DNA from 4 places in the Pelosinus sp. IPA-1 genome. Region 3 is predicted to be linked to each of the others. Evidence: riboswitches for the same ligand, from Rfam matches in the RefSeq annotation. Region 3 holds a riboswitch; each other region holds the start of a gene.
The links. Region 3 has a riboswitch for cyclic di-GMP ahead of QSJ81_RS00445 (methyl-accepting chemotaxis protein). Riboswitches for the same ligand answer to the same signal wherever they lie in the genome.
Positions count from the first base shown of each region.

Region 1: it holds a riboswitch for cyclic di-GMP, as region 3 does, so the genes downstream of both, QSJ81_RS01720 (methyl-accepting chemotaxis protein) here and QSJ81_RS00445 (methyl-accepting chemotaxis protein) in region 3, are expected to answer to the same signal.
Region 2: it holds a riboswitch for cyclic di-GMP, as region 3 does, so the genes downstream of both, QSJ81_RS16495 (porin family protein) here and QSJ81_RS00445 (methyl-accepting chemotaxis protein) in region 3, are expected to answer to the same signal.
Region 4: it holds a riboswitch for cyclic di-GMP, as region 3 does, so the genes downstream of both, QSJ81_RS19650 (methyl-accepting chemotaxis protein) here and QSJ81_RS00445 (methyl-accepting chemotaxis protein) in region 3, are expected to answer to the same signal.

Region 1 is NZ_BSVC01000001.1:393,653-401,188, forward strand. It holds gene QSJ81_RS01700 (PAS domain-containing sensor histidine kinase) at 1-826, shown strand, start outside; gene QSJ81_RS01705 (response regulator) at 919-1,965, shown strand; gene QSJ81_RS01710 (cupin domain-containing protein) at 2,036-2,374, opposite strand; gene asnB (asparagine synthase (glutamine-hydrolyzing)) at 2,564-4,408, shown strand; cyclic di-GMP riboswitch class I at 4,523-4,613, shown strand; gene QSJ81_RS01720 (methyl-accepting chemotaxis protein) at 4,757-6,472, shown strand; gene QSJ81_RS01725 (hypothetical protein) at 6,743-7,066, shown strand; gene QSJ81_RS01730 (hypothetical protein) at 7,240-7,536, shown strand, end outside.
Region 2 is NZ_BSVC01000006.1:295,740-303,275, forward strand. It holds gene QSJ81_RS16460 (sodium:solute symporter family protein) at 1-338, shown strand, start outside; gene QSJ81_RS16465 (hypothetical protein) at 394-540, opposite strand; gene QSJ81_RS16470 (hypothetical protein) at 962-1,453, opposite strand; gene QSJ81_RS16475 (protein adenylyltransferase SelO) at 2,535-4,004, shown strand; gene QSJ81_RS16480 (hypothetical protein) at 4,178-4,333, opposite strand; gene QSJ81_RS16485 (helix-turn-helix transcriptional regulator) at 5,037-5,846, shown strand; gene QSJ81_RS16490 (DUF6506 family protein) at 5,940-6,242, shown strand; cyclic di-GMP riboswitch class I at 6,346-6,432, shown strand; gene QSJ81_RS16495 (porin family protein) at 6,612-7,536, shown strand, end outside.
Region 3 is NZ_BSVC01000001.1:95,997-103,532, reverse strand. It holds gene QSJ81_RS00450 (chemotaxis protein) at 1-677, opposite strand, end outside; gene QSJ81_RS00445 (methyl-accepting chemotaxis protein) at 716-2,416, opposite strand; cyclic di-GMP riboswitch class I at 2,544-2,630, opposite strand; gene QSJ81_RS00440 (hypothetical protein) at 2,922-3,191, shown strand; gene QSJ81_RS00435 (APC family permease) at 3,299-5,143, opposite strand; gene QSJ81_RS00430 (response regulator) at 5,406-6,095, opposite strand; gene QSJ81_RS00425 (ATP-binding protein) at 6,151-7,536, opposite strand, start outside.
Region 4 is NZ_BSVC01000008.1:155,762-163,297, forward strand. It holds gene hpdB (4-hydroxyphenylacetate decarboxylase large subunit) at 1-783, shown strand, start outside; gene hpdC (4-hydroxyphenylacetate decarboxylase small subunit) at 788-1,054, shown strand; gene hpdA (4-hydroxyphenylacetate decarboxylase activase) at 1,058-1,993, shown strand; cyclic di-GMP riboswitch class I at 2,228-2,312, shown strand; gene QSJ81_RS19650 (methyl-accepting chemotaxis protein) at 2,472-4,499, shown strand; gene QSJ81_RS19655 (hypothetical protein) at 4,565-4,690, shown strand; gene QSJ81_RS19660 (sigma 54-interacting transcriptional regulator) at 4,779-6,344, opposite strand; gene ald (alanine dehydrogenase) at 6,750-7,536, shown strand, end outside.

The DNA.
Region 1 (7,536 bases), 300 kb from region 3:
GCAGGAAAAATTGGCTGGGATTGGCCAACTAGCTGCAGGGGTTGCTCATGAGATAAATAATCCTCTGGGTTTTGTTATTAGCAATTACTCTACCCTAAAAAATTATGTAGAACGTTTGCGAACCATTATTCAGGAATATAGCAATGTAAAAATGGTAGCAGAAAAAATCGATGATCCTAACCTGACAGAATTTGTTGCGAAAATGAATCAACTAGAGAAGGAAAAAAAGATTAACTTTGTATTGGAAGATATTCAAGATCTATTTAAGGAATCAAATGATGGCTTGGAACGGGTTGGTAAAATTGTTACCGGTCTTCGTAACTTCGCTAGAATTGATCAAGAGACAGACTTTCAAGAATATGACTTGAATGAAGGGATAAAAAATACACTAGTGGTTGCTAGAAATGAAATAAAATACTGTGCCAATGTGGAAGAAAATTTAGGTGATATTCCATGTATTGAGGCAGTCGGCAGCCATATTAATCAGGTATTATTAAATATAATAGTAAACGCGGGTCAGGCTATTAAACAAAAGCAGGTAGAAGCACTAGGTTTGATACGAATTACTACATATACCTTTGGTGAATTTGTTTACTGTGAAATCTCTGATGATGGTGTTGGGATAGCAGAAGAGAATAAAGAGAAGATTTTTGAGGCATTTTTTACCACCAAGCCAATCGGTCAAGGAACTGGTTTAGGTTTGAGCATATCCCATGATATTATTGTCAACAAACATCATGGTGAAATTATCCTCGATAGTACTGTAGGGATAGGTACTGTGTTTATTATGAAACTTCCAATTAAGCAGACTAATCAAAGTATATAGTGAGGTCAAAGGTATCCTCTTTTTAGCGTAAAAGTTAGTTAAAAGATGTAAATAGGTATTGGTAACGGTCGATAATTAGGAGGGGTAATAATATGGGAAACGTATCAGGAAACGAACAAGGTGTATCTTCTGTTTTATTTGTTGACGATGAAGCTAATATTCTAAGTTCCATACGCCGGGCAGTGATTGATGAGAAATATGTATCTTATTTCGCAGGGAGCGGTTTGGAAGCTCTAGGTATTATGGAAAAGAATGAGATTAGCGTAATTGTTACAGATATGAGAATGCCTGGAATGGACGGATTGCAATTACTAAAGATTGTAAAAGAAAAGTATCCTAATACGGTGAAAATTGTATTATCTGGATATACTCAATTATCCCAAGTATTAGCAACGGTAAATCAGGCAGATATTTTTAATTTTATTGCCAAGCCTTGGGATATGGAAACGGAACTCAAATATGTAATTGATAAAGCTCTTGAGCACTATCAACTTAAGAAAAACGAAGCTCAACTTAAAGAAAAATTAGAAATACGCAATATGGCTTATCAAAATGTTTTGAAAAAGATGGAATTTAATGCAAACCACAGAGAAAGGCAACTACAACATATTAGAAAAATCAATAAATTACTATTAGAATCGATAGAAAGAATTGATGACAATGAAAGTAAGTTCTTAGCAATGCTGCTGAATGATTATATAGAAAAATTGCCTGGAGGGGCGGATGAATTTTCTGTAGATAAACTAGTTGAGGCACTAAAAATCTTAGTTACGGCAGACCCTCTATATAGTTCGGCAACTTGTAAAGTCGATAATGTTTGGCAGGGGGGAGTTTGTGGAAATTATGATTTAATTCAACTTGCTGTAGCTTCTTTACTGAAGATTATTCCTGCACATCATTATGGTAAAGGCTTGTATATTCAAATCTCAGTAAAAGAGAAAGAGGATAAAGTAGTATTAGATTTCACCATCTTTTTTCTGGATGCTGATGGTATCTATAAAGATCAGTTTTCTCAACATTCTTATCAAGCAATGGAGAAAGTTATAAGTGAAATTATGGGTGGGAAATTTACGGCATTGCGTAAGGATGAGAAACAAAGCATACAATTAGAGTTTATTTTAGAAAAATCTCAACAGTAATTGGGCTTAATATGGTATATATGAATAAAGAAGACTTGGCGTAAGCCAAGTCTTCTTATTGTTTGTGCTATTATTGTTTTACTAAAATTAGCATCATTTTAAAATTTTCTATAGCATCCAAACCATGAGGAATATTAGAAGGCATAACTAGAGTTTGTCCCTTGCGGGCAGCAAACTTATTTTCCCCTACAGTAATACTGGCCTCACCGTCAAGTATGTAGACCATAGCATCGCCAGGTGCGGAATGCGTGCTCACAGCTTCTCCCTTGGCGAAAGCAAAAAGTGTTAGGGTAAGTGCATCGTTTTGCACTAGCGTAAGACTAACTACGCGTCCCTCTTGATATTCTACTAAACTAGCCATTTCTAAGGCAGTGCTAAACTCGATATTTTTAATGAATTTTTTTTCCATGTGAATCAATCCTCCGTCTTATTTATTTTTTTATTCTATTGTTATTGTACATGCTAATGTATCCGGTTTCTGTGATAATTATCACAATTATTATATTTTGGAGTATCACATTTAAAGATAATCTCATATATTATCTTGTGGTAGGCATAAGAAATATTCTCTTTATTTTCTCAAAGGAGTGAAATAATTATGTGTGGAATTACTGGATGGATCGACTGGGAAAGAAATCTTGAGAATGAAGGTCATATAGTAGGGAATATGATGGAAACATTAGCTGCTCGTGGCCCTGATGCTTCAGGTATGTATTTATCAAAACACGCAGCATTTGGTCATAGACGCTTGAGTGTAGTTGATCTTGTGAATGGTGCCCAGCCTATGATTAGAGATAGAGGGGAACAACGGTACGTAATTACTTATAATGGAGAACTTTATAACACACCTGAGTTACGGCAAGTATTAGAGTCTAAAGGATATACCTTCCGTACAACTTGCGATACGGAGGTTTTGCTAACTGCCTATATAGAGTGGGGACCCTCTTGTGTAGAACAATTTAATGGGATATTTGCTTTTGGTATTTGGGATGAGAGACAGCAAACCTTGTTTCTTGCACGTGATCGGATCGGAGTCAAACCTCTATTTTATACCAACAAAGGGAATTGGCTTTTATTTGGCTCAGAGCTAAAAGCATTGCTGGCACATCCTGAGGTTCGCCCACAGGTTGATAGTGAAGGTTTAGCAGAGGTATTTATCATTGGACCTGGTCGGACTCCAGGGCACGGTGTATTTAAAGGCATAGATGAATTAAGGCCTGGACATAGTATGTTATATAGTCGAAGTGGCGTAAAGATAAGTCAATATTGGGCGCTGGAAAGTATGCCTCATAAAGATGACTTTGATACCACAGTCAGTACGGTTCGGGAGCTTTTACAGGATATTGTTAAACGTCAATTAGTTGCTGATGTTCCAGTATGTACCTTATTATCGGGCGGGCTTGACTCAAGTGCATTAACTGCATTGGCGGCTATTAACTACCGCCAAGATGGATTAGGAGGTATTCATACATATTCTGTAGATTACCTGAATAATGAGCAATATTTTAAGGCAAACGATTTTCAACCTAATTCAGACGCTCCTTGGGTGCGCCGTGTTTCTGATTTATATGCTACTTCCCACCATAATATAATATTGGATACACCCGAATTAGCTGGTAGTTTACCGAACGCTGCAATTTCACGGGATTTACCAGGAATGGCGGATGTAGATACTTCCTTATATTTGTTTTGCCGGGAAATTAAAAAAGGAGCTACAGTTGCCTTATCAGGCGAATGTGCTGATGAAGTATTTGGTGGCTATCCTTGGTTTTATCGTGAAGAAATGATCAATGCCTCAAGCTTTCCTTGGGCACCAAAACCTGAGGTGCGGATGGAATGGTTATCTCCTGAGCTAGGGCTTAAGACTAAGCCTCATGAGTATTTAAAACGACGCTATCATGAAGCATTAGCTGAGGTGCCACAGTTACCAGGTGAGGATGCTCAATCGGCTCGTATGCGAGAAATATTTTATCTGAGTCTAACACGTTGGATGCCTACCCTGCTTGACCGCAAAGATCGTATGAGTATGGCTTTCGGTCTTGAGGTAAGAGTTCCTTATTGTGATCATCGACTAGTCGAATATGTATGGAACGTACCTTGGAGTATGAAAAATTACCATGAAAGAGAAAAAGGTTTATTAAGGCATGCTTTAGTTGGAATTTTGCCCGAGGATGTTTTATGGAGAAAGAAAAGTCCATATCCCAAAACTCATAATCCATCCTATTTGAGCACCGTACGTCAGTGGGTATTACGTATTTTAGATGATCCTTCTTCCCCGTTAAAAAATGTAGTGGATGTAGCTAAAGTGCGTTCTATGGCGCAACCTGATTCCCCAATATCTAATATACCCTGGTTTGGTCAGCTCATGACAAATGCCCAGTTATTTGCCTATTTAATTCAAGTAGATACTTGGCTAAGAGAGTATAAGGTGGAAATGGTATAACATTGCAGACGCCAATCATGCCCGAAGAGTTATCTTAGGGCATGATTTTATTGTTACCTATGAAAGATCATTTTTGCAGGAATTTGACAAAAAATGGCGAAGTAAATTATCAAAGTTAAATATTGGCAAACCTACCGAAAGATAGGGACGCAAAGCCATGGGTCTAAAGATTTAGTAAGGAATCTAAGATTGCCAGGTTGCTCAATGTATTGATATGAGTAATTTGGCAATCTTTATTTATGCCTAAAGGAGGATGAAAAGAAAATTAAATTAGTTGAAACATACATATAATTTGCAGGCTATATATGCAGAAAGGCATCGAAAATACATTACACTATGGAGGAAAAAATGAACATATTAAACGACATGAAAGTAAGCCTTAAATTAAGTATACTAATTGTTATTTCATTCTTATCCATGAGTATTATAGGATATACAGGATATTATTATCTTCAGCAGTCAAATGCAGATATTAACTCAATGTATGAGGATCAATTAGTGCCAATTGCTCTTATAAATGCAAATCGTGCTCATATTAATAAAGTTAATGGAGCTATACTGGAATTAATGATTACAACGGATAATAATAGAAATAACGAGCTAAAAAAGATTATAGATGAGCAGGTAAAAGCCTTTAATGAAAATATGGTAGAGCTTGAAAAAGCCAATTTAGATGAGAAGGCAAAGGAACAGTTAAATGGGATTAAAACAACCATAGGAAAGTATCGCGTTGCTAGACAACCAGTTATTGACTTGGCGCTTCAAAATAAAAATGTAGAAGCGTATGCACTCTACGTTGCTACGGTGGAATCAGTAGCGAGTGACACGATTAATAAATGCACAGACCTTTCAACATATAGTGTCCAAATGGCAAAACAAACACACGAGGATAGTAAAATATCATTCGAAAGATCAAAACATATTGCCATTGGCATTATTCTAGTATCCTTACTTATTTTAGGATTGAGTGGGTGGTATATAACCAAAATTATAGCCAATCCGTTAAATACAATGGTGTTGATTTGTAACGAATTTGCAGCAGGTGATTTTCGAGATAAAACGCGAAGAATTCTTAGAAAAGACGAAATTGGTCAAGTGGGCGATGCTTTGGCGGGTATGCGTGTCTCTATTCGAAATTTGATGAAACAGATCAGTGATTCTTCTGAGCAATTGGCAGCCTCATCGGAGGAATTGACTGCTAGTGCAGATCAATCGGCTCAAGCTGCAAACCAAGTGGCTGCATCCATTACCGACGTGGCACATGGTGCAGAAAAACAATTAAGTGTGGCGGATAACACATCAGCTGTGGTTCAGCAGATGTCAGTTACTATCCAGCAAGTTGCTGTCAATGCCAATGAAGTATCTGATCAATCAGCACAGGCTGCAAATAAGGCAAATGAAGGTAATACGTTAGTGGATAAGGCGATCAATCAGATGTCACACATAGAACAGACTGTTAATACCTCGGCTTTAGTAGTAGCAAAATTGGGAGAGCGTTCTAAGGAAATTGGGCAGATTGTAGATACGATCTCTGGTATTGCTAGTCAGACAAACTTATTAGCTTTAAATGCTGCTATCGAAGCAGCGCGTGCGGGAGAACAAGGCCGTGGCTTTGCTGTAGTGGCAGAAGAAGTTCGTAAGTTAGCAGAACAATCGCAAGATGCAGCTAAGCATATTGCCGAACTGATTGGCGAAATTCAAGGAGATACTGACAAAGCAGTAATAGCAATGAATGATGGTACTCGCGAAGTTAAGCTGGGGGCAGAAGTAGTAAATGATAGTGGCAAGGCTTTCCAGGAAATTGCATTTCTGATAAACAAAGTATCTGACCAAACAAAAGAAATATCAACCGCCATAGAGCAGATGGCGATTAATGGTCAACACATTGTTGGCTCAGTAAAGCAAATTGATGAACTGAGTAAAAAGGCCTCTGGAGAAGCGCAGACCGTATCTGCCGCAACACAAGAGCAATCTGCATCTATGGAAGAAATCGCTTCATCCAGCCAAGCGCTAGCCCATTTAGCAATGAATCTTCGGGAAGCTGTTAGTAAATTTCAAGTGTAATTAAATATGTCCTACTTATGACGATATCAGCTTCAAGTTGATATTTAGTTAAGAGAATAGATAAAAAATCGTATAAAAAAATTGAAACAATGCCTTAGGAAGAATGATCCTAGGGCATTGTTTTATTTTGTATCGGTATTTCGTTTCTTTATCTACTGAACGAATTTATGTAATCTTTAGTATAAATTACATGTAAATGTAACTTGACAGTCACAATTCTGTTACATTTCTACTCTATAATTAAAATAACAAATAAAGGAGTGATTTCTTATGAAAAATATAGCTAAAAAAATAGCGGTTTTATCAATGGTTGGTATGATGCAAATCGGTTTTGGTGCATCCGTAATAGAAGCTTCACCACTACATAATCAGCCCCCTGTGCAAGAGCAAGATGATCGACATGATAATCATGATCAGGGTCAAGATCGACATGAAAGAGAACGTGCAGAAAGGGAACGGCATGAAAGAGAAATGAGACGACGTCCTCATGAAGGCGAACGAGAATGGCATGAACGTCAAAATCGAGAAAATGAACGACACGAAGAAAACTTGAGACGAATTGCTCATGATATTTTAGACCTAATTCATGATTAACTAAAGAATTAGCATCTAACTTTAAATTAGCTGAAGTCTATAAAAGATTTAGCGTATTTATACGCTAAGTCTTTTAATGGATTTTTTTTTAGGGTGACTAAAATAGAATTTTGTGATAGAATGCAAGTATACATAACAAGTTTATGTTTAATTATGGAAAAGGAGAATGAGAAATGTTTAAACGAAATGTAAGGATCTTATTGGCTGCCAGTTTATTACTTATTGTAGCTTTAGTTGCAGGGTGTGGTGGTGGTTCAGGCCTTCAGCGTGTACCTGGACTTAGCCCGACGGAAACAGTGACTACTTTTTTTGATGCCGCTAAGAATAACCGTATGGAAGAAGCTAGTTTGTATGTTTCTGCTGCCTCAAAAAGCGATCCCAAAACAGTGGTAAAATTTATGACTGGGCAATCAGAATTAACACAAATCAAGAATTCTAATATTATGTCAGTCAAACAAGTAGCCCAACAA
Region 2 (7,536 bases), on a different contig from region 3:
CTCTTATGTCTCAGACAATTATTCCAATGCTGGTGTTTGCTTTTACGATGCGTTCAGCAGGGCCATTTGCTGCCTTTATTCTAGGGCTTATTTGGGAAAGAGCCACAAAGAATGCTGGACTTGCTTCTATAATAGTTGGTAGTGTTGTTGGTGCATACTGGCAATATCTTAAGGAACCATATGGCATTATGGCGATTATAGCAGGTTCTCTAGCTGGCTCAGTAGCTTTTGCAGTAACTACCTGGATTGAGCAGAATATGGGACGGCCTCCTGCTCCTCCGGCTATTTCTGAGGACATTAAAAGAAAGTATACGAAAGAAAATAAAATTTGGGATTAAATCAGAAAAAACCAGCAAGCAAATTTGAATTTACTTGCTGATTTCGAAATAGAATTTATTGATTTACGGGTCTGCTTGATTTTATTACAACGGATAAAGCCATTGAAGCTACTTTTTTAGAATCACTCGATGATGCTCCAAAATTTTTGGCTATGCTTCTAATTTCATTTTTAAACTTTTCCTCATCAAAATCAATAATCATAATGTCACCCCCTTTCGAGGTGAAATTTGGATCAGTATAATTGAGCAGTGCTCTTTATTTAAGATATGCGTATTTAACATAAGAGGTGAACTGAATGATTTGTGCTAGATGAGGCAAGTCATCGACGTTAATAATGCGCAGTGAATTGATCACACCAAAGACATAACTAGGAAGACTAATGCCGGCATCACGAATAAGACTAAGAAACAAGAGTCTGCCTTATCTAAAAAGGCATGAAAAAAGGCTCTCTAGAAGAGAGCTGAGAGAAGAATGGGAGAGATGTGTCAACGACGTGAGTATGCGTCAACATAATTATCCCCGATAAATAAGAGTTGTATACATAAAGGAGGAAGGAGGATAAAAAATATTAGAAAGTGATTTGCTGCAGCAGATCACTGTTTCATAATAAACTAGAAAATAGTTAAAATAGAAACTCAAAGGTGGACATAATCTGATCAAAGCTTTTCTGATCTTCATCTAGTTGGCTGAGGTTACCGTCACCCTCTACCCTAACAATAACCCCTTTTTTGTAGAAAAGGTAGCTAACTTTATATACCGATTTATTATTATCAACAGTTATAAAGCGTATGGCTTTGCGGTTGTCAACCATTATGATGTGCTTAGCTTCTAACTTACCTGCGTTTTCAATAAGAAAGTTTGCAAATCTGTCTATCTCTTCCTCACTAGGTTCTATTTCAGTATATCCAAGAGAAATATAAACTTTAATCGTGGAACTACTGGGTGAAGTTGCCCCAAATAAAGTTCCATGAAAGTTGCTGATTTGCCAGTCGTTGGGCAATGTGATGCGAAATGTATTGTGGAATCGATCCTCATACACACTTCCCTCGGACGCAAAGGTGCAATTTGTCATAAATACAATAAACAATATAACAAATAATAATATACGTTTCAAATGAAGCCCCCCTATTTCGGCACGTTGCAGAAAGATTTTATTAAAGTAAATACGTTCCCCTTTCGCTAAGGGATTTTCCACATTCCACCAATATATCGGTAAATGTTTGCTATTTCTTAAGTTTGAGTGACCTTGATAATGAAGGCGGGCGTATAACAATGACCTAAATGGAACAATAGAAGCAATTAGTAACTTTTAATTTAATTCTAGGTAATGATGCATATTAAATGATAGAAACCGCTTACAAATGTAGGCGGTTTTTATTGTTACAATTTGTATTAATTTGAACAAAGGAAATAATTACATTTTATCCAATATATGTAAAATATAAAAAGGATGAAATGGATGTGGATGAATGACTTCTCCAGTAACTCGAATAACGCCTATTTATAAAACTGAATTGAGAAAGCAACCCTATCAAAATATATATTTACCAAATAGGAAACCGAAGGAAATTTCTAAAGAAGTATTAAATAAAGAAATATGTAAGGAATTAGGTTCTAAAATTTCAGTGAGAATTTAAGGTTTTAGCGTCCTATAGGACGCTTTTTTTATGCAAAAAACAAACCACGCTTTGGTAAAGCGTGGTTGCAAGAGGTTGGGGATTTAGTGATTAATCTAGAACAATTAGCAACTAGAGAAAGAGTCTTCACCGCCACAACATAAGAATAAGAGGATAATAATAATAATAATAATACAGCCGGAACCGCCAAAGCCGTTGCGACCGCCTCCAAAGCCTAAACCCATAAGTATTCCTCCTTTATCTTTACTCATATATTGTATGTAGTTAAATGCAGAAGGTGAATACAATGTACCTTAATAATTAATTTAATATAGTTTTAAGTAAGCCATTGGATGAAAGAATTAACAGTGGCTATTTCTAGTTAAAATTCCATGAAAAATAGAATTTGGTGAGGTAGTTTAGTTCACTAACATGTGAAACTGGTATAATAGAAATAGTAGAAGTAGACACTAAAAAAGGCTGCCTCTCGTAGATAAATAAAGTAGATAACGAAAAGTCGTAGAATCGTTATGATTTTAGCTAAGATATACAAAGAAAAAAGGCGAAGGAGATACGACGATGGAGAGAAAAACAATATCAGATACTGGATGGAACTTAGATAGCAGTTATGCCTGTTTGCCGGATATGTTTTTTACTAGATTAGCCCCAACCGCTGTACGTTCACCGCAATTGGTTATTTTCAATTATCCGTTAGCTGCGTCACTAGGGTTGAATACCGAGGCGCTGCAAAGTGAAGATGGCATAGCGGTATTTGCTGGTAACCAGATTCCAGAAGGTGCTTCGCCTCTGGCTCAAGCTTATGCAGGTCATCAATTCGGAAATTTTGCTTTGTTAGGGGATGGGCGGGCTCTGCTGCTTGGCGAGCAGATTAATCCTCAAGGTCAGCGGGTTGATATTCAGCTCAAGGGCTCAGGAAGAACGCCATATTCCCGCCGAGGCGACGGTCGAGCGGCACTTGGTCCAATGCTGCGTGAATACATCATCAGCGAAGCAATGCATGGTCTTGGTATTCCTACTACCCGCAGCCTAGCGGTGGTGACAACAGGTGAGACTTTAATCCGCGAAACCTATCAGCCAGGTGCAATTCTAACCCGTGTGGCTGCTAGTCATCTGCGCGTTGGCACCTTTCAGTATGCTTCAAACTGGGGCACTATTGAGGAGCTCCGGATCCTAGCTGATTATACATTACAACGACATTTTTCAAACGTTGACATTGCTCCGAACCGCTATTTGTCTTTGCTTCAAGAAGTGATCAAGCGGCAGGCCGTATTGATTGCCAAATGGCAACTGGTTGGCTTTATTCACGGGGTGATGAATACGGACAACATGACCCTTAGTGGCGAAACTATAGATTATGGTCCTTGTGCCTTCATGGATATCTATGAACCAGCAACGGTATTCAGTTCTATTGATATACAAGGTCGCTATGCTTATGGCAATCAGCCGCATATTGCTGCATGGAATCTCGCGCGATTTGCTGAAACCTTATTGCCATTGTTGCATGACAATCAGGAGCAGGCTGTCAAGTTAGCCCAGGATGCAATTTCAGATTTTACTGAGTTGTATCAATCTAATTGGCTTGCGGGAATGAGAGCCAAACTGGGAATATTTAATGAAGAAGAACAGGATAAAAATCTTATTGAAGACCTTCTCGGTATGATGAAGAAGTATGGTGCGGACTATACCAATACCTTCCGCGCATTAACTTTTGATACGCGGCCTGATATGGAACTGTTTGGCACCACAGAGTTTGCTCAATGGCATGAGTTATGGCAGGCGAGGCTAGGCAGACAGCAGGAAGTAGAATCCTCCTCGCATCAGTTGATGCAAAACAGCAATCCAGCAATAATCCCTCGCAATCACCGAGTAGAAGCCGCGCTAGAAGCCGCGGTGCAAGGAGACTACAGTGTAATGGAGCGGCTTCTTGATGTTCTGGCAAGCCCTTACGCATATTCCCCCGAACAGGCTGAGTACTCTACACTGCCAGCGCTATCAACCCATCCTTACCGAACTTTTTGCGGTACCTGACGCAGAAGTAAAGGGAAGATGGTAGAGAGAGAGTACCATGGCGGAATTCAAAAAAAGCCACTACTGGTCATTACGACTGGTAGTGGCCCTTTTACGTTTTAAAAGCGGCACTGCTTTTAAAACGTCCCTGGAGGCCGCTATAAAACATATTATAGTAGTTACCGTTTTTTACTTTAGGTATTTGGGTGATTGGGCTGATCTATACTAGCAATATAGGCAGCATTTTTTATATCCTGTTGTTTGTCTTTGGTTGATCGTTGTTGTTGCGAGTTATTGGCTTGTTGCGAGTTACTGGCTTGCTGCGAGTTACTAGCTTGTTCTTGTGTCATGTGATCACCTCCTGACCATATTATTTACGCATAGTGATTGAGCTATGCAATTGGTATTGGATATACGTCGTACCTTAATTGGTAGGGCGGTGTTTTTTATTTTGAAGATTGTGTTATAAAAAATGATAAATAAAGTATGTATATAGTAAGACTGTTCAAAAACATACATAATTGGAGGGGGAGAAATGTGGTTCGATGGGCCTGATGTGCTTGAAGTAGGAGTTATTTTAATTGTAATAGCTGTTATATGTATCTTTTGGCTAAAACATTCGGATCGTGCTTAAAAGCATCGCAACTACAGGCACTGCAAGGCTTTTGTGAACCTTGTAGTGTTTTTAGTTTCAAGTAGTTAGAAGCCCGACTTAAAGTTGATTAATCAACTATTATTAATTCATAGGTAATTATAATTAGTACAACCCAAGGAAAATAATGCGAAGCATTGGATAATAAAGTACAGGCAGTCGTTAAATCCATTATAAAAATCTCCTCTAAAAATAAAATAGAGTTTAACTATACCAACAATTAGAATAAATGTAAAGTATTTACATTTATTCTAATTGAATATTTAAAAGAAAATGGAAATTAATAATGTATTTCTTTGGAAAATAGAAGGTGAATTAAAGTGTAATAAAGAAGAGGACGAATATGGAATAGAAAGTATGATATAAGTGCAGCTTGTCATGCATGAGATAAGAGGCTGAGTATGAAATTATGCAATTTGAAACCAAATCGACACTTACAACCATATGTTAGTCGTTATTGGTTGTGGGAGAATGAACCGAATTTACCTCAAATTATGCCCGGTACAGGAACTGAATTAATGTTTCATTATTATGAACCATTCGCTGGTAGAAATCAGAAGAATGAAATTTTTGTAGCGCCTAATTGTCATATTATATCTCCGCGTTATGGGTGTTATCATATAAATCCAGCAAGGTATAGCGGTTTTATTTCTGTGAGGTTTCGTGCAGGTGCTTTTCGCCACTTTTCTAGAGAATCAGGTAATGATTTAATAGACCGCTTTATTGATATTAATGAAATATGGGGAAAAAAAGGGCAAGAATTTGGACAACGGGTACTAGATGCAAAAAGTCTCCAGGAAAGGATTATTATAATCGAATATTTTCTTATGAGGTTCCTCGAAATGTATCGTCGTCCAAATTCATGGTTAGATGCAGCGGTAAAAAAGGTGTTTTATGGCTGCAGTGATGTAGTACTGAAAGAAATAAGTAGTGAATTATTTATTAGTGATAGGCAACTTCAAAGAAAATTTAGGGAAGCAGTTGGTGTTAGTCCGAAAACTTTTCAACGAAATTGTCGTTTTGAAACGGTATTAAAGCATTTACTACTTAACAAAGAAACAGATTATCTAACGAGTGCACTGGAACACGGATATTATGATCAATCCCATTTTATTAAAGAGTTTAAGACGTATGTAGGAGAATATCCATCTTTATTTTTACACGAGGAAAACTTTATGTCGCATTTTTACAATAGAAAATTGTTTGATTGATATAGTATTAGGAACGAGTGAGTTTAGGGTCGCGTATCCCAATGAAGGTTTTGCATCTTGTGCTCGCCATTTTTTTTATTAGGAGGAACTATTTTGAGTTTAAAAGCGGCATTTATATTTATTGCTCCGGAGAATGATGAGAAAATTCATAATGCAATTATTAATGCTCCGGTTGTACAATTACATGTTGTAGGTGTGGAAAATTATCAGGAAGGTGAGCTAGTCGCTAGAAGAATGGTTGAACAAGGTATCGAAGCTATTGAACTCTGTGCAGGTTTCGGAATTGAGGGAGTTGCGAAGATTAAAGCAGCAGTAAAAGGAAAAGCAATAGTTGGTGTAGTAAGATTTGATAATCACCCAGGTTTTGAATTTAAAAGCGGTGATGATCTATTTTAGTGATTTAACCGACTATATAAGTTATATATTATGTATCTTAAATTTCAAGAATATAACATAATCCTGCAGGAATTTAACAATATTGAGCGAAAATCAATTAAAAGTATATAAATGGCAAACCTTCTGAAAAGAAGGGACGCAAAGCTATGGGTCTAAGGACGATTAAGTCTATGATTGCCAGGTTGCATTTCTTGAAATGCAACCTGGCAATTTTTTTGTGTAAAAATTGATGTTTGTTGCCAGTTTTCATCAAAAGGAATTAACCTGTATAAGTACTGTAGCAAGCTTTCAGGTGAATGAAACGTATGTAATGGGACAACCAGACGTGACTATGAAAAATACATCTTATCAGGACGGTGAGTTTTTTAAGTGAAAAAGGTTTTTATATTACTGTTTTCGGTTGCAACGATAGTCGGTATACCAATAAATGAGCACGGGGGAAACGTGGTATATGCTTCAAATGAAGTAAAAATCGAGGGTGGCAATAAACTTTCTGTAATACCAGGAAATACAGAAAAATTTAAAGCTGAATTTGCATATGAAATGGCACAAATTACAGGTAAAATATTATCTACCCCAACTACTAATGTCGAAAACTTTAAAGTTGAGTTTGCGTATTCAATTGCTAGGGTCACAGCAAAAATAATGCCAATTTTGCCCAACGACCAGAAAAATGAATTCGCATATAAAATGGCACAAATCACAACAAAAATAATTAGTGACCCAAACCTAGATGTTGAAAAGGCTAAAGCTGATTTTGCATATGAAATTGCGCAAATAACAACGAGATTTATAACGAATCCAGATAAACTCACTACTGATAAAAACACAATGCTTACAATAACTAATGACTATGTTGATCCGAAAACAATGCTTAGGAATAATGCAGATATCGAACCTAAAACAGTAGTTCAGATGAACAATACGGAAATTAAAGAAAAAGCAAAAAGTAATACAAATTATATCTCACCGGAAACGTATACAGGCCTTATAGATGATTTGAGTCATGTAGGTGACCGGAGCAGTCAATTGGACAACAAAGTAAAGATTGACGGAGAAATTCGTTATCATTACGCTTTGAATAGTGGTCCTGGGCAATTAGATCGGGATTCATCTGGAATTCGTGCCCGTATTGGTTTTAATAGTGCAGTGAATCAGGATTGGCGTGCCTATGGTATGTTGGAAGGTCAAAAGAATGTAGTAAATTATAATAATGATTTCAAGCTTTCACATCTATATGTGGCGGGAAAAAGCGGCGAATCAATGGTGACAGCCGGTTCCTTTGGTTACCTTA
Region 3 (7,536 bases):
CCTCCATCTGCAAATGCCGCTAATGCATCCCAAGCATCTTTACCATTAGGATAGGTTGTTATATTGATATACCCAACTTTGTGAAGTGACTCTATCAAAAGCTCTCTTAGCATTTTGGAATCTTCAGCAATCATGATTTTCTTCGTCTTCCTGACAGCCTGCAATTCAACACTCCCTTGAGAAACATCTACCATTTTAGCATTAATTTGAGGATTAATTTCAGCAATAATTTTTTCAAAATCCAATAGAATAATTATCTTCTCCTCTAGCTTGATAATACCAACAGCCATGTCAGAATCAGCAGCAGTATCAGGGACTGGTTCCATCGCAGACCATGATACCCTATGTATCCGCGAAACTTGATTTACTAGAAAACCTACAAAAAAAGTGTTTAACTCACTTATAATAATATTTTTGCTAGCTGCTTCTTGGTCTTCAACTCCTAAGCACGTCAGCAAATTAACTAGTGGCATCACCCGTCCACGCAAGGTAAAAATTCCATCCACATTAGGATGTGAATTTGGCATTGGCGTAACAGGAACTGGAGTAATTACTTCTCTTACTTTCGCAACATTAATTCCATAATGCACTTTGCCAACTATAAACTCAATAATTTCAAACTCATTTGTACCCGTCTCTAATAAGATCCCCTTTTTATCATTCGCAATTTCACTCATAAAAATGCCTCCACCGAATTTTAATATAACGGTTTCACTTATACTTTAAACTTTTGAACTACTGCATTCAGCTCCGTTGCCAATTTCGCGAGTGAATCAGCGTTATCACCAATTTCATGCATACTGGCAGATTGTTCCTCCGTGGAGGCTGCAACGGTTTGAATACCTTCCGAGGTAGTATCTGCTACAAGCCGTATGGTTTCTACACTAGTTACCATAGACTGTGTCCCCAAAGCAGTTTCACCAATTGCAGAAGCAATTTGCTCAATACCATCTTTTACAGTAGTTAACCTTTTCGCAATGAGTTGAAAGCCCTTTTGTGTATCGAGAGCTGAGGTTTTACATTTTATAACCTCTCCGTTCGCTCGTTCCACTGCATTTACTGACACTTCAATCTCACTTCCCATGTTGGAAATGATCTCTGTGATTTCTTTTGTAGATTTTTCACTTTGTTCGGCTAGCTTACGAACCTCTTCTGCGACAACCGCAAATCCCCGCCCTGCTTCCCCTGCTCTGGCAGCTTCAATTGCTGCATTTAGGGCTAGAAGATTTGTTTGTCCTGCAAGATTGGTGATTACATCCACTATCCCTTTAATTTCCTGGGATCCTTGCGCCAATTTTTCTGTTACTATTGTAATCTCAGCCATAGAAGAGGCAACGTTTTCATTTTGTTCTACCACGGCTTGTAACATGGACATACCACGATCTACTTCCGCCACTGCATTTTGTGTATTGGAATTTACCTCTGTTGCATTGGCGTTAATTTCCTCTGCACCAGCTGAAATTTTTTCAACTGCTCCTGAGATATTGATAATACTATCGGAATTTTTAGAAGCACCAGCAGCAATCTCTCCCGTACTATTAGCTACAATATCTACGGTTTCTAGGTGTCCTTCGACTGATGCACTCAACTCTTCACTGGATGCTGCCAATGTTCGAGAACTAGTGTGCAGCAGGGCAACAATTTCTTTTAGAGAATTACGCATAGAATTAAGGATGTTCCCCATATCCCCAATTTCATCATTTCGACGAATTTCAATATCCTTTTCCGTAAGGTCTAGTTGCCCAATCATAGTCATTGATTTTGTTAAATATCTAAAACGCATTGCCAAATTGCGACTATACCAAATTACCACAATACAGGCCATTATAAAAATTAAAGTACTCAGTAAAATAATATTCCTACTGTTATTTTGGGCGTGGGTAATCATAAGATTGCTTTTATCTGTCATAGATTTCTGTTGTGTCTCAGCTAGTTTTGTAAACTGATCTTCAATATCTTTTGTATGCTTTCGCCCCTCTGTAGTCAGTTGATTCAGTGTTGGATCATTGGTTTTCTTGGCAATTATCATTTTTTCAACAAGGCCTAAATATTCATTTAGTAGCTTTTCAAGTTTAGCACCTTCTTCAGTTGAATCTTGATTCACGGAACTGGAATTAAATTCTTTCACTGTTTTAATGGCTTTTTTCATATCTTCCTGATATCCTTGCTCATAAGCTGCTCCATCAGGATACAGCAGGAATCCACGGAAATTAAGAAGGGCTCTAACATAATCTGTATGAGCTTCTTTAATAGACATTGTTCTAACAGCAGTATATGATACCAGCTTATTTGACTCGTCGCCTAGTGAAAGATAATTATAAATTGTATAACCAAGGGCTGATAATAATAGCATTGCAGCGATAGCAAACATACTTGTTAACTGTAAAATGATAGGTAATCTTTTTTTACTATTCATAAATAGAACACACTCCTGTTATTGTAAGTTTTTTTGATTTCAACTATTGCTAAGAACAATCTTCTAAATCTATTACCTTCTTTCTTAAAATATTAAAAACTGCCAATTGGCAACATTGACATCTGTCAATGGCAACCTGGCAGCCTTAAATCCTAAGATTCTTAGACCCATAGCTTTGCGTCCTTACCTTTCGATAAGTTTGCCGAAATCTAACATATTCAATTTACAAAAATAGAGCTCTATGGATCCTATAATAAATCATTTGCAACATTCATGCCTCCGCCAAAAGGTATAGAATTAAAATTTTTGTGGAAATTCGTCAAAAATTGAAAATAGCATACGGCTAATTTGTAAATTAACAGCATGCTATAAACTGTGTTATTTAAACCTAGATTTCTTTACTTTTTCTTGATATAAATCCTTTGTTTCTTTACGCCTTCTTGAGATGAGATCATGTTATCATCAAGATGAAATAGGAAAAAAGAAGTAGTAAGGAGAATCTATCATGACACAAGAAATGATGGTGACATTCGAGATCGACAAAGATGTTAAGATTTCCACAGTAGTGGATTGGATGAATGAAAAGATTCTAGGTAGTAAGGTAATTGAAGTAAGTATTACAAATACGGATTGGCTGTTTTGTGGTGCACTCAATACTTTTCTGGGAGAATGCACTATCGTTTCAACGGAAGTTGTCAGTATAGATGAACTTAAGCACTTATTTAGTCCCCATCCTCATTTTATTCATCAGCTTAAATTTAAAATCAGATCCTAATAATTAACATCTTATTGCAGCTACAATAAGATATTCCATTTTATTGATCACACCATTAAATAAAGGAGCAGCCTCTAATTTGAAGCTGCTCCTTTTGGCAATTTCATCTATTTTTTCAAGTGGAAGGGAACGCTAGTCACAATCACATTTTCCTTTAGAATTAGTAAAGTACGGAGCACCCAACCTGTCTGATTGTGAAGCAGACGGTGCCACCATTTTTTTGTTTGGAACTCAGGGATTAAAATTGTAATATAATCTTCTGGTTCTTTTTGGCGCTCTAGTTGGATGATGTAATCAAGTAGTGGTTGAATAACTAAGCGGTAAGGAGAGTAAACTGTTACTAATTCAACACCCGGATTCCAGTCATGCCATTTTTTTGTTACCTTTTGAGCATCTACTTCATCAGTAGCAATATGTAAGGCAACAATATCTTTACTAATGCTTTTCGCATATGTGAGAGTTTGCGCTACGATATTGGTAGGAGTAGCAACAGGTACAATGACCATATTTCTACCTACTTTAAAAGTAGTAGCAACCGCAGGGTCAAAGTCTTCTATTGGTAAGTGTAGTTGTTCAGACATATCAATATAGTGAGAACGAATTTTCTTGAAAATAAAAATCATAAACGGAATAAACACAATAACCGCCCAGGCTCCGTGGGAAAATTTAGTAATGCCGATAATAAGCACGACGATTCCAGTGACAATGGCACCAATTGTATTTATAGTAGCATTCATAATCCAACCTGTGGTTCTTTCCCGACGCCAATGGACAACCATACCTGTTTGAGCGATGGTAAATGAGAGGAAAACACCGATAGCATATAGGGAAATTAGATGCTCAGTATTTCCATCATAAATAAAAATTAACAGACCAGCTATCGCACTGAGTAGGACAATGCCATTAGAGAAACTCAAGCGTTCACCCCTGATTCCTAGATAGCGCGGCATGTAGCCGTCTTTAGCCAAAAGGGATAAAAGAGAAGGTAGACCATTAAACGAGGTATTTGCAGCTAAATATAACACGATCATAGTGGTGATTTGGATGTAGTAATAGCCCCAACCTCGTCCAAAAGTCATTTCAACAATTTGCGACAAGGCGGTTACGCCTTCTATTTGTAAAATATGAAAGTGCATAATTAGGAAGGAAATGCCCATAAGCATAAAGCCTAGAATACCTGACATCCAATATGTCGTTATTGTTACATTACGTACTTCAGGAGAGCGAAACATGGGTACACCATTAGAGAGGGCTTCTACCCCAGTCATAGAGCTACAGCCATTGGCGAAGGCACGTAAAATTAGTACTAACATTGTCCAATCAAATTGCTTCTCCAAGGACTGTGGAGGAATAATGGGTGCCTGCCCAGTTAAAGCTTGGTATATTCCTGTAAAAATCAAAGCGATAATACCAAAAATAAATGCATAGGTTGGGTAAACAAAGGCAGTAGAGGCTTCCTTGACTCCTCTTAGATTCACTAACATTAAAATGCAAAATAAAACAGCTAAATCAATCGCTACTTCGTGCGCTGCCAATATAGGAAAAGCTGATGAAAGAGCAGCCGTACCAGCACAAACACTTACGGCCACAGTAAGTGTGTAATCAGCAAATAAGGCAGCTGCAGCTACTAATGCTGGCATTTCGCCAAGATTATGTATCGCTACAGAATAGGAACCACCGCCGCCGGGGTTCACTTTGGCTACTTGCACATAGGAAAAAGTGACAATAGCGAGCAAAGCCAAAATCGCCAAACTGATTGGTGCTAAATAGCCATAAGCTATAATTCCCGGAAGTGTTAGCATGATCATGACTTCCTCAGGGCCATAAGCCACAGATGAGAGAGCATCGGAAGAAAATATTGCCAAAGCTTTCCATTTAGGGAGCTTTTCATGGCTCATTTCTTGATTATGTAATGGTCTGCCAATCAGTATTCGCCGAAAAAATTTCATCATAATTAATCCACCCCTACGAGTATTATCTTTTGGTAAAATATTTATTACTATACTATCAATTTACAAGGTGGCCCCCCCAATATAAGCAGTCATTTTGCATGAGATTAAGTATACAATATTTTATTGAAAATGGAAATGTGATTGCATAATCTTTATATAATCTTTACACTAAGATTATATATACGTTCAAATGAAGAATATTTAATTCTACCAGTAATAAAAATAACGGCAGAGATTTTATATCTCTACCGTTATTTCTCTCTTAAATCCCAGTCATTAACCGATAACCGACACCTGACTCTGTAATAATATATTTAGGTTGAGCTGGGTTCTCCTCTACCTTACGTCTGAGCTGACCAATATACACCCTAATATAATGAGTATCTTCATTATAAGCGGTACCCCATACTGCCTTTAATAGCTGTTTATGAGTCAATACTCTACCAATATTCTGAGCTAATATTTTTAATATCTCATATTCTGTAGGTGTCAATTTTATTTCTTTATCATTTCGAGTTACATGACGAGCAACTAAATCAATCATTAATTCACCACAAGTTATCACTGGAGAACTTTCCACCGTTACAGTATGCCTTAGAGCTACCCGCAAGCGTGCTAACAATTCTCCCATACTAAATGGTTTCGTAACATAATCATCTGCCCCAGCATCTAGTGCTGCAATTTTTTCATTTTCCTGATCACGGGCAGTCAGAATAATGATAGGTATTTTTGACCATTCACGAATTGCCTCCACTACTGCTTTTCCATCCATATCAGGCAATCCCAAATCCAAAAGAATTAGGTCAGGCTTAAATATAGCTACTCTATTGATTCCTTCCTGCCCAGTTTGACATTCATCAATTTCATAGGAATGAGCAGTTAAGGAAACCTTTAATAATCGCCTAATTTGAGGTTCATCATCAACAATTAAAATTCGCGCCCCTTTTTCCATTATCTACACCACCCTCCTCCTTCAAAGATAATAAAAAGCATATATGTTTTCTATATTATACCATATTTGAAGGTGGCTGTTTATCACAGGGAAGGGCAAAGATCATCACGGTACCACCACCTGGTCGATTTTCAGCATGAATTGTTCCCCCATGAGCTTCTATTATTCCTTTACATATAGATAAACCAAGCCCTGTACCGCTAACGTTCTTAGGTTGTTCTACCCGATAAAATTTATCAAAAACACGTGTTAAATATTCAGATGGAATACCTGGCCCTCGGTCAGCTACAGATACTTGTACTACCTTTTCATCTTGACTGGCGGTAATTACAATCTCACTCCCTAGCGCGGAATACTTACAAGCATTGTCCAGTAAATTTACTAACACTTGCTCAACAAGAACACAATCAGCCTTCACCAAGGGTAGATCTGCAGGTATTCTAACAAGTAAAGATCTACCGTTAAGAGATTCTTCGACCCGCCTTAGAGCAATACCTGTGATATCTTCAATGTCGCACCAATCGATTTTCAGCTGCATCATACCACTTTCTAATCGAGCAGTATCCAGAAGATTGGCCACCAGACGATCCATGCGATTTGCCCCTTCTTTCACTGTTTCTAACAATTCTTTTCTATCTTCTCCTGAATATATACCTTCTACGTCTAAAAGACCAGAAATTGCTCCGATTATCGATGCCAATGGTGTCCTGAGTTCATGGGAAATAGAATTGAATAAGGCAGTACGTAATTGATCTGATTCTACTAATAAGGCAGCGCGCCTGGCTTGATCGGCTAAATTAACCCGTTCCACAGCAATCGCTGCCAAGCCTGCCCATGCTTCCATCAATCTCCTTTGCACAGGAGTAAGCATTTTTTCCTGAATCCGAATCCCTAAGACGCCAACCGTGTTATTACTAGTCGTTAATGGTAAATACATGTATCTAGCACCTGGAAGAGTTTCTGTACAACGTCCAGCAATTTCCCCATGCTCATACGCCCAAATAGCCACTGCCTGCTCACTTGTATCAATACCACTTTCCTTGATCCCTGCTTCAGCGGCCAACAGTAAAGTACCATTATCCTGGGGTAGAAATACTGCTACAGGTCGTTCCAGTGTCTGCCATGCTTGCTCTACCAAAATGCCTATAATTGCCTGGACGTCCACAACTGCTGCAATCTCACGACTGAAAGAATAGAGTGCTCGTGTAGTTTTTTCCCGCTGCCTAGCTAACCTAGCCTCTAGCCGAAGTTTTTCAGTTTGTCCGCCGATGGTAAAAGATACTAAGAGAAAAAGCGGTAAACTCCACAGATAACGAAGATCTGATATGCTAAAACTAAAAAAAGGTGGAATAAAGAAAAAATCAAAAAGTAACACACTGACTAATGCCACCACATAAGATGGCCCCTTCCCCCACCATACTGCCGACCAAAGTACCGGCAA
Region 4 (7,536 bases), on a different contig from region 3:
TGTGGAACCATCACAATGGTCAACTCTCTAGCATCCTTAAAAAGTTTAGTATATGACAGCAAGAAATATACTATTGAAGAGATGACAGATGGTATTTTAAACAACTTTGGCTATAAACAAGCTTCAGAGATTAATAATTATTCCTTAGCAGAGCAGGTAAAGATTACCGGAAGTAATCAGTATGATAGAATATATGCCGATTGCTTAACAACTCCTAAATTTGGAAACAACGATGCTTATGTTGATACTATTTTAAAAGAGTATGAGGAATGGCTAGTTTTTGCTTGTTCTCGTGCTGAATCTTTATATGGAAAGAAAATGTATCCTTGTCAAATATCAGTATCAACTCATGGTCCACAAGGTGCGGCTACCTTGGCGACTCCAGACGGACGATTAGGTGGAACTACTTACTCTGATGGTTCCGTATCTGCATATCCAGGAACAGATACAAGCGGTTTATATGCATTATTTGAATCAGCTAACATCTGGGATCATACTACATCACAAAATTCTCAGATGAATCTTAAAATTCATCCAGGTGCATTACAAGGTATTCAAGGGACAAGAAAATTACTGGATTTGACGAAAGCCTATATGCGCAGAGGCGGCACCCATGTGCAATATAATATAATAGATTCTACTGTCTTAAAACAAGCACAAAAAGCCCCAGAGGAGCATCGTGATTTACTGGTTCGTGTAGCTGGATTTACACAATATTGGTGTGAATTAGGCAAACCAATACAGGATGAAGTAATATCTAGAACTGAACATGAAGGAGTATAGGAAGATGGCATTAAAACATATTGATTGTTTACATTTTTGCAGTATTGATGCAAGTAAAGGAATATGCAGAGTAACAAAACAGTTCATCAATATAGATACTGACGTATGCGACAGACTAGTAGTAGCACCAAAATGTAACAATTGTAAGCAATTTCATGATGAGGATGAACAAGGTATCGGAATATGCAAAGGGTTATCTAAGGAAGATTGGGTATATGGCAGCCTCAATGCAGGAACTTGTGCTGCCCATGAATTTAAAGATAAGAGGTAAAGAGTGGATACAACAGGAGTAATATTTGATATACAGAGTTTCTCAGTTCATGATGGACCAGGTTGTAGAACGACTGTATTTATGAGTGGATGTCCTCTAAGTTGTCGATGGTGTGCAAACCCTGAAAGTTGGAGCAGAACACCTCATATCATGTTTAGCGAAAGAAGTTGCCGATATAATAAAGGCTGTTCATTGTGTAAGGATATTTGTAATAGAGGCGGGCTAAGCTTTGTTGATGAAAAACCAGTATTGAATTGGGAGACCTGTGATGCTTGTACAACCTTTGAATGTGCTGAAACTTGTTGTTATAATGGCTTAAAGCAATGTGCAAAAGAGGTTACTGTTGATCAGCTAATGAAAATATTAAAAAGGGATTCTAATAATTGGGGCGGAAAAGGTGGTGTAACTTTTAGTGGTGGCGAACCTTTGATGCAGAATCAATTTTTATTGGAATCCCTAAAACAGTGTGTAAGAAATGGTTTTCATACAGCAATCGAAACCACGGCATATACTGATGAGGAAGTATATTTGAATGTAATGAAATATGTAGATTTTGTATTCGCTGACATAAAACACATGGACAGACAAAAGCATAAAGAAAAAACTGGGGTATATAATGATATTATTCTTTCCAATATATCTTCCCTTGCTAATTCACAGTGGCAGGGAAGGATTATCATCAGAGTGCCAGTTATCGGTGGTTTTAATGACGATTTTGAGAATATGTCAAAGTTGATACACTTTATGCAGGTAAATAATCTATTTGAAATTAACATTCTACCTTTTCATGCACTAGGCGAATCGAAATGGCGCCAACTAGGGAAAATTTATGAGTATGCAAATAGTGGTAGTGTAAGCGATGCCAAGATGGAAGAAATACAGGACCTATTTCTGCGGAATGATATAGCCTGCTATATTGGTCATGATACAGCGTTTTAATCTATTAAGTTTTCTGATTCTAAAAAAGCATAAAAGCTAGCAATTTCCAGTGAGAAAATTGCTAGCTTTTTATGTAAGTATATTTAATGCGGCAAAATGAGTTGATAGCAGCTTTTATTATGTCACAGATAAAATTTGTTTATATCAAGAATAGTAAACTAGAACTTTTAGAGATATGAAGAAAATGACATATTTTAGAGGAGTTTATATTTTTGTGTCGAAAATGACAATTTATAACTATATAGGCAAACCTATCGAAAGGTAGGGACGCAAAGCCATGGGTCTAACAATATTAATTCATGACTGCCAGGTTGCATTTTGTAAATTTACATAATGATACCTAGCAGTTTTTGTTATTAAAAGGAGGTAAACACTTTCCCAAAAGGTTAACAAAAGAGTAATGGAATTGTTGATATAATGGATATGTACGAAATTTTAAAATGCTAAGCACTAGCTGAATGAGCAACGAAGCTATGAAGTGGTTCAAGATGAAGATGAAATTTTGAAGTTGGAAATTAAATTGGAAAGTGGTGTACATATGAAATTAAAAATGAAGTTTTTAGCGTTGGTGCTTATTACGAGTTCTGCTTTATTGGCAGTTGCAATCATGGGATATCTTGATGCTAAAAAACAAGTAACGGAAAATATCAAAAATGAAATGTTTTCTATTGTTAACAGCCACTCAAAACAGTTAGATGGTTGGTTATTAACAAAGGCGCAAACGGCAGCAGTGACTACTCAAAACATTCAAGTAGTATTAGGTGATAATGATATACCAGCCTCATTTGTACAAAATTATAAGTCAGATCCTGGCGTACTTGATTTGTACGTAGGATTAGAAGATGGCAGGATGATTGATGGCTCAGGATCAGCCCTTCCAGAGGGGTATGACCCTCGTAAACGTGGGTGGTACAAGCAAGGAAAAGAAACAAATAAATTAACCTTTACTGATGCCTATGTTGATGCATTAACTAAAAAGTATATTGTATCAGCAGTTGTGCCGTTGAAAAATACGGCTGGAAATACGAGAGGTATTGTTGGAATTGATATTACACTAGATATTTTAAGTGAGAGAATTAAAGAGATTAATTTACATGGGAAAGGAAACGGTTTTATTGTAGATCAAAAAGGGATTATGTTAGCACACCCAGATTCGAGCAAAGTTTCGACTAATATTAATGAGAATCCACAATTGAAACAGATGGCAAAAGAAATGTTATCTCAAGATAGTGGTGTTCAAAGTTATGAAGAGAATAACGTAACAAAATTAATGATTTATACCAAGGTACCATCTACTGGATGGGTGCTAGGTATTACCGTTGATAAAGAAGATGTTTATAGCCAAGTTAAACAGTTAGGTTATGAGTTTGGATTGATTGCTTTAATCGGCATTATAATTTCAATTGCTGCAAGCTGGGTATTGGCTAATAAAATAACAGGAAACGTTACAAAACTAACGGAGCAGGCTGAGAGACTAGCTAGCGGCGATCTAACAGAGCAGAATCTGATAATTAAGTCTAATGATGAAATAGGTCAGTTAGCATTAGCCTTTGCAAAAATGGCAGAAAACTTGCGAAATCTAATGAAAGATGTGGCGCAAACAGCAGAACAATTGGCGGCTTCTTCAGAAGAATTGACCGCTAGTGCTGAGCAGTCAGCTCATGCATCAGTCCAAGTAGCTACATCGATAACTGAGGTAGCGCAAGGAACAGAAAAACAATCGAATGCAGTGGAAGATGCTTCTCTTGTAGTTGAGGAAATGTCAGCAAGCATTCAGCATGTTGTAGAGAATGCTACGACAGTAGCGGCAACATCGGAACAGGCGGCTAGTGCAGCGAGTGGTGGCAAGGTAGCAATTGGTAGTGCTGTGAGCCAAATGAACATCATCGAAAGCACAGTTTCAGGATCAGCAGAAGTAGTAGTTAAGTTAGGCAATCGATCGAAAGAAATTGGACAAATTGTAGATACTATTTCTGGAATTGCTGGACAAACAAACTTATTGGCATTAAATGCAGCGATTGAAGCAGCTCGTGCTGGTGAGCAGGGGCGTGGATTTGCCGTTGTAGCAGAAGAAGTACGCAAATTAGCGGAACAATCTCAGCATGCAGCGAAGCAAATTGCCGAAATGATTAACGAAATTCAAGTAGATACAGATACGGCTGTAGTAGCTATGAATAATGGTACAAGGGAAGTGCACATTGGAAGCCAAGTGGTTAATAAGGCTGGAGAATCCTTTAAGCAGATAGAAATATTAGTTGAGACAGTCCTAAGCCAAGTTCGTGAGATTGCTAGTTCTATTCAAAAAGTAGACGTTGGTAGTAATAAAATTGTTACCGCGATACAGGATATTAATGCAATAACAAAAAGCAATTCTGGAGAAACCCAAAGTATCTCTGCAGCCACAGAGGAGCAATCAGCTTCGATGCAAGAAATCGCTTCTTCAAGCCATGCATTGGCGAATTTGGCGGAGGAAATGCAAAAAGCCGTTAGAAAGTTTACAATTTAATGTAATTTTAGCTGATCAATGCATACAGAGAAAAAAATCCAAGCATTACTATAGGAGTGTTTTTAATGAAGGAAGAATTAGTAGGATTGGAGATGGGAAAAGAAGAGTTAGAGGAGCTAATCAATCATCTTCCCCAAATTTTGCAAGAACTTGAACAATATATAACTGAAAATAGTAGTTATAGTTTATAAAGAATCCCGATGAAGGCTTCGTTTGCGGAGTGCTCATCGGGATTTTTTTATTCAATTGGTATCGCCTTAGGTGAAAGTAAGCAACTAGCTAGACCTTTTTTTCTGAAAGATCATATTTTCGCATTCGATTTAATACACCTGTATGGGATAAACCAAGGACATTACCAACCTGACGTGATGTTCCGTGAGTTTTAATCGCTTCGCGCAGAATATGGCACTCCATCTCTGCTAGAACTTCCTTCAATTTTCGATTTGTAATAGGTAAAACACTAGAAGCTGTTTGTAAATTCATTTGATCCAACATAATATGTTCTGGGGTAATTTCCCCTTGGGAAACCAGACTAACCGCTCGTTCAATTACATTTCTTAATTCTCGAACATTTCCTAGCCAATCGTGTTGCATCAGTTTACTCATTGCAGGTTGTGAGAGATGGGTTACTTGTTTTTTAAAACGATGATTTATTTTTAATAATAAACTTTCAATTAATAGAGGCAAATCTTCTTTGCGATCACGCAGTGGGGGGATGTAGATAGGAATAACATTAAGGCGATAATATAAGTCATCGCGAAACTCTTTTTTTCGAATCATTTCTTCTAGATTACGGTGAGTGGCGGCAATAATTCGAACATCTACAGAAATTTCTTGATTGCTGCCAATGCGCCGGATTTTGCCGTCTTGCAGTACCCTTAATAGTTTAGCCTGAAGACTAGCAGAGAGTTCACCAATCTCATCGAGAAAGATAGTTCCAGCGTTAGCATATTCAAAAAGGCCGCTTTTACCACCTTTTTTTGCCCCTGAAAAAGATCCGTCTTCATAACCAAATAATTCACTTTCAAGCAAAGCATCTGGCAGGGCTGCACAATTAATGGGAGCAAATATTTTTTCTCTACGAAGGCTCTCCATATGGATAGAACGGGCAAAAAGCTCCTTACCAGTACCGCTTTCCCCCCGAATCAGTACTGTAGAGTCATTTTTTGCAACAAGCTTCGCCAGATTAATGACATGTTTCATCTTTTCGCTCACATGCAGGATATCGGCAAATCGATTAATGTGAGGTTTTGTTACGGAATATACCAGCTCTTTCACATCATGCATAGCTTTTAATACTGCTACTGCTCCAATAGTAATGCCATTGGCGTCCCTTATTGGACACCCACTAGTGATATAATGACTCTTACCTCTCGTCGTTGAGACCACGAATTCGCAATTGCTATAAGGCGTCCCCTCATGTAGTGCTTCCAATAAAGGTATCTCAGAGACGAAGATATCTTTAATTTTTTTACCTAATACCTCATTACTTTGGTAACCTAGTATTTTTTCAGCAGCGGGATTGAAATGGGTTATAACTTCTTCTTTGTCAATTGCTAAGATGCCATCACCAATGGTATCCATCACCGCTTTGAGCTGTTGCTCTCTCTCTTGATGAGGCATATTAGAGATTAGGTCGACAGTATTAATTTGTGGAATTAAAGACAATTGTTTATGGATAAAAGCATATTTATTAGGTGATAGTGATTCTATCTCTAGATACATAATATTTGGTGAGACTTCCATTGATAAGATATTAATATTATCCCTTGCCAGGACTTGCGAGATATCAAGAACAAGCCCCACCCGATCCTGATTGGTAATTCTCAGACAAATAGTAGCCATGGTGATTCACTCTCCATCCAAATAGCAAATTGGTCACATGGTTATATGAAGATTTATCTGAAACTGTTACTGCATATTGGCAAAATATAATATGACAAATATATTATACCATTGTAAATATCTACAATGGTATAAAAATTAATCACGTATGTAAGTAATGTCCGTACACAAAAGTCTTTGCAAGGAACTATTGGAACGATTTTAATCCAATTGGAACAAAATTGTTCCGGTTGTTGGAGCGATTTTGTTCCAAATTGATTTGTGGACGTTGCAATACTATTTGTTATAAAAATTAACCGTATAAAGAGAAGCGAATAGATGCTGAATTTAGAGCCTATGTTTTTGTACTACCAGTATTTGGCACAACAATTGCAATAATAGTGATAATAAAAGGAGGTCATTTTCATGATTGTTGGAGTGCCAAGGGAAATTAAAAACAACGAGAACCGCGTCGCCATTACACCTGCTGGTGTAGAGGCAATGAACAAAGCTGGTCATACTGTTGTCATTGAGCATAATGCTGGATTAGGCAGTGGTATTAGCAATGAAGCTTACCAATCGGCTGGGGCCAGAATTCTACCCACTGCAAAAGAGGTTTTTTCTAAAGCGGACATGATTATGAAAGTTAAAGAACCACTGCCTTCTGAGTATGATTTGTTCAAACCTGGTCAAATCTTATTTACCTATTTGCATCTTGCTCCTGAACCTGAGTTAACCAAAGCCCTTTTGACTAAGAAAGTTACAGGTATAGCCTACGAAACAATTGAAGTAGGTCGTACGCTGCCTCTATTATTGCCAATGAGCGAAGTAGCGGGGCGTATGTCAGTGCAAATTGGTGCACAATTTTTAGAAAAACCATGTGGAGGAAAGGGGATTCTTCTCGGAGGAGTACCTGGAGTGGAATCAGCACAAGTCGTTATCGTTGGCGGCGGCATAGTGGGAACCAACGCTGCAAAAATGGCACTAGGCCTGGGGGCTCGAGTGACAATTTTGGATAAGTCAACGGAAAGATTACAGTATCTTGATGATATCTTCCAAGGGAGAGTTACCACTGTTATGTCCAATAGTTATAATATCGGCTCCTGGGTGAAGAGGGCTGACCTCCTTGTAGGAGCAGTGTTAGTTCCAGGAGCGAAAGCGCCTAAACTTGTTAGCGAAGAGATGGTTAAATCTATGAGTGATGGATCTGTAA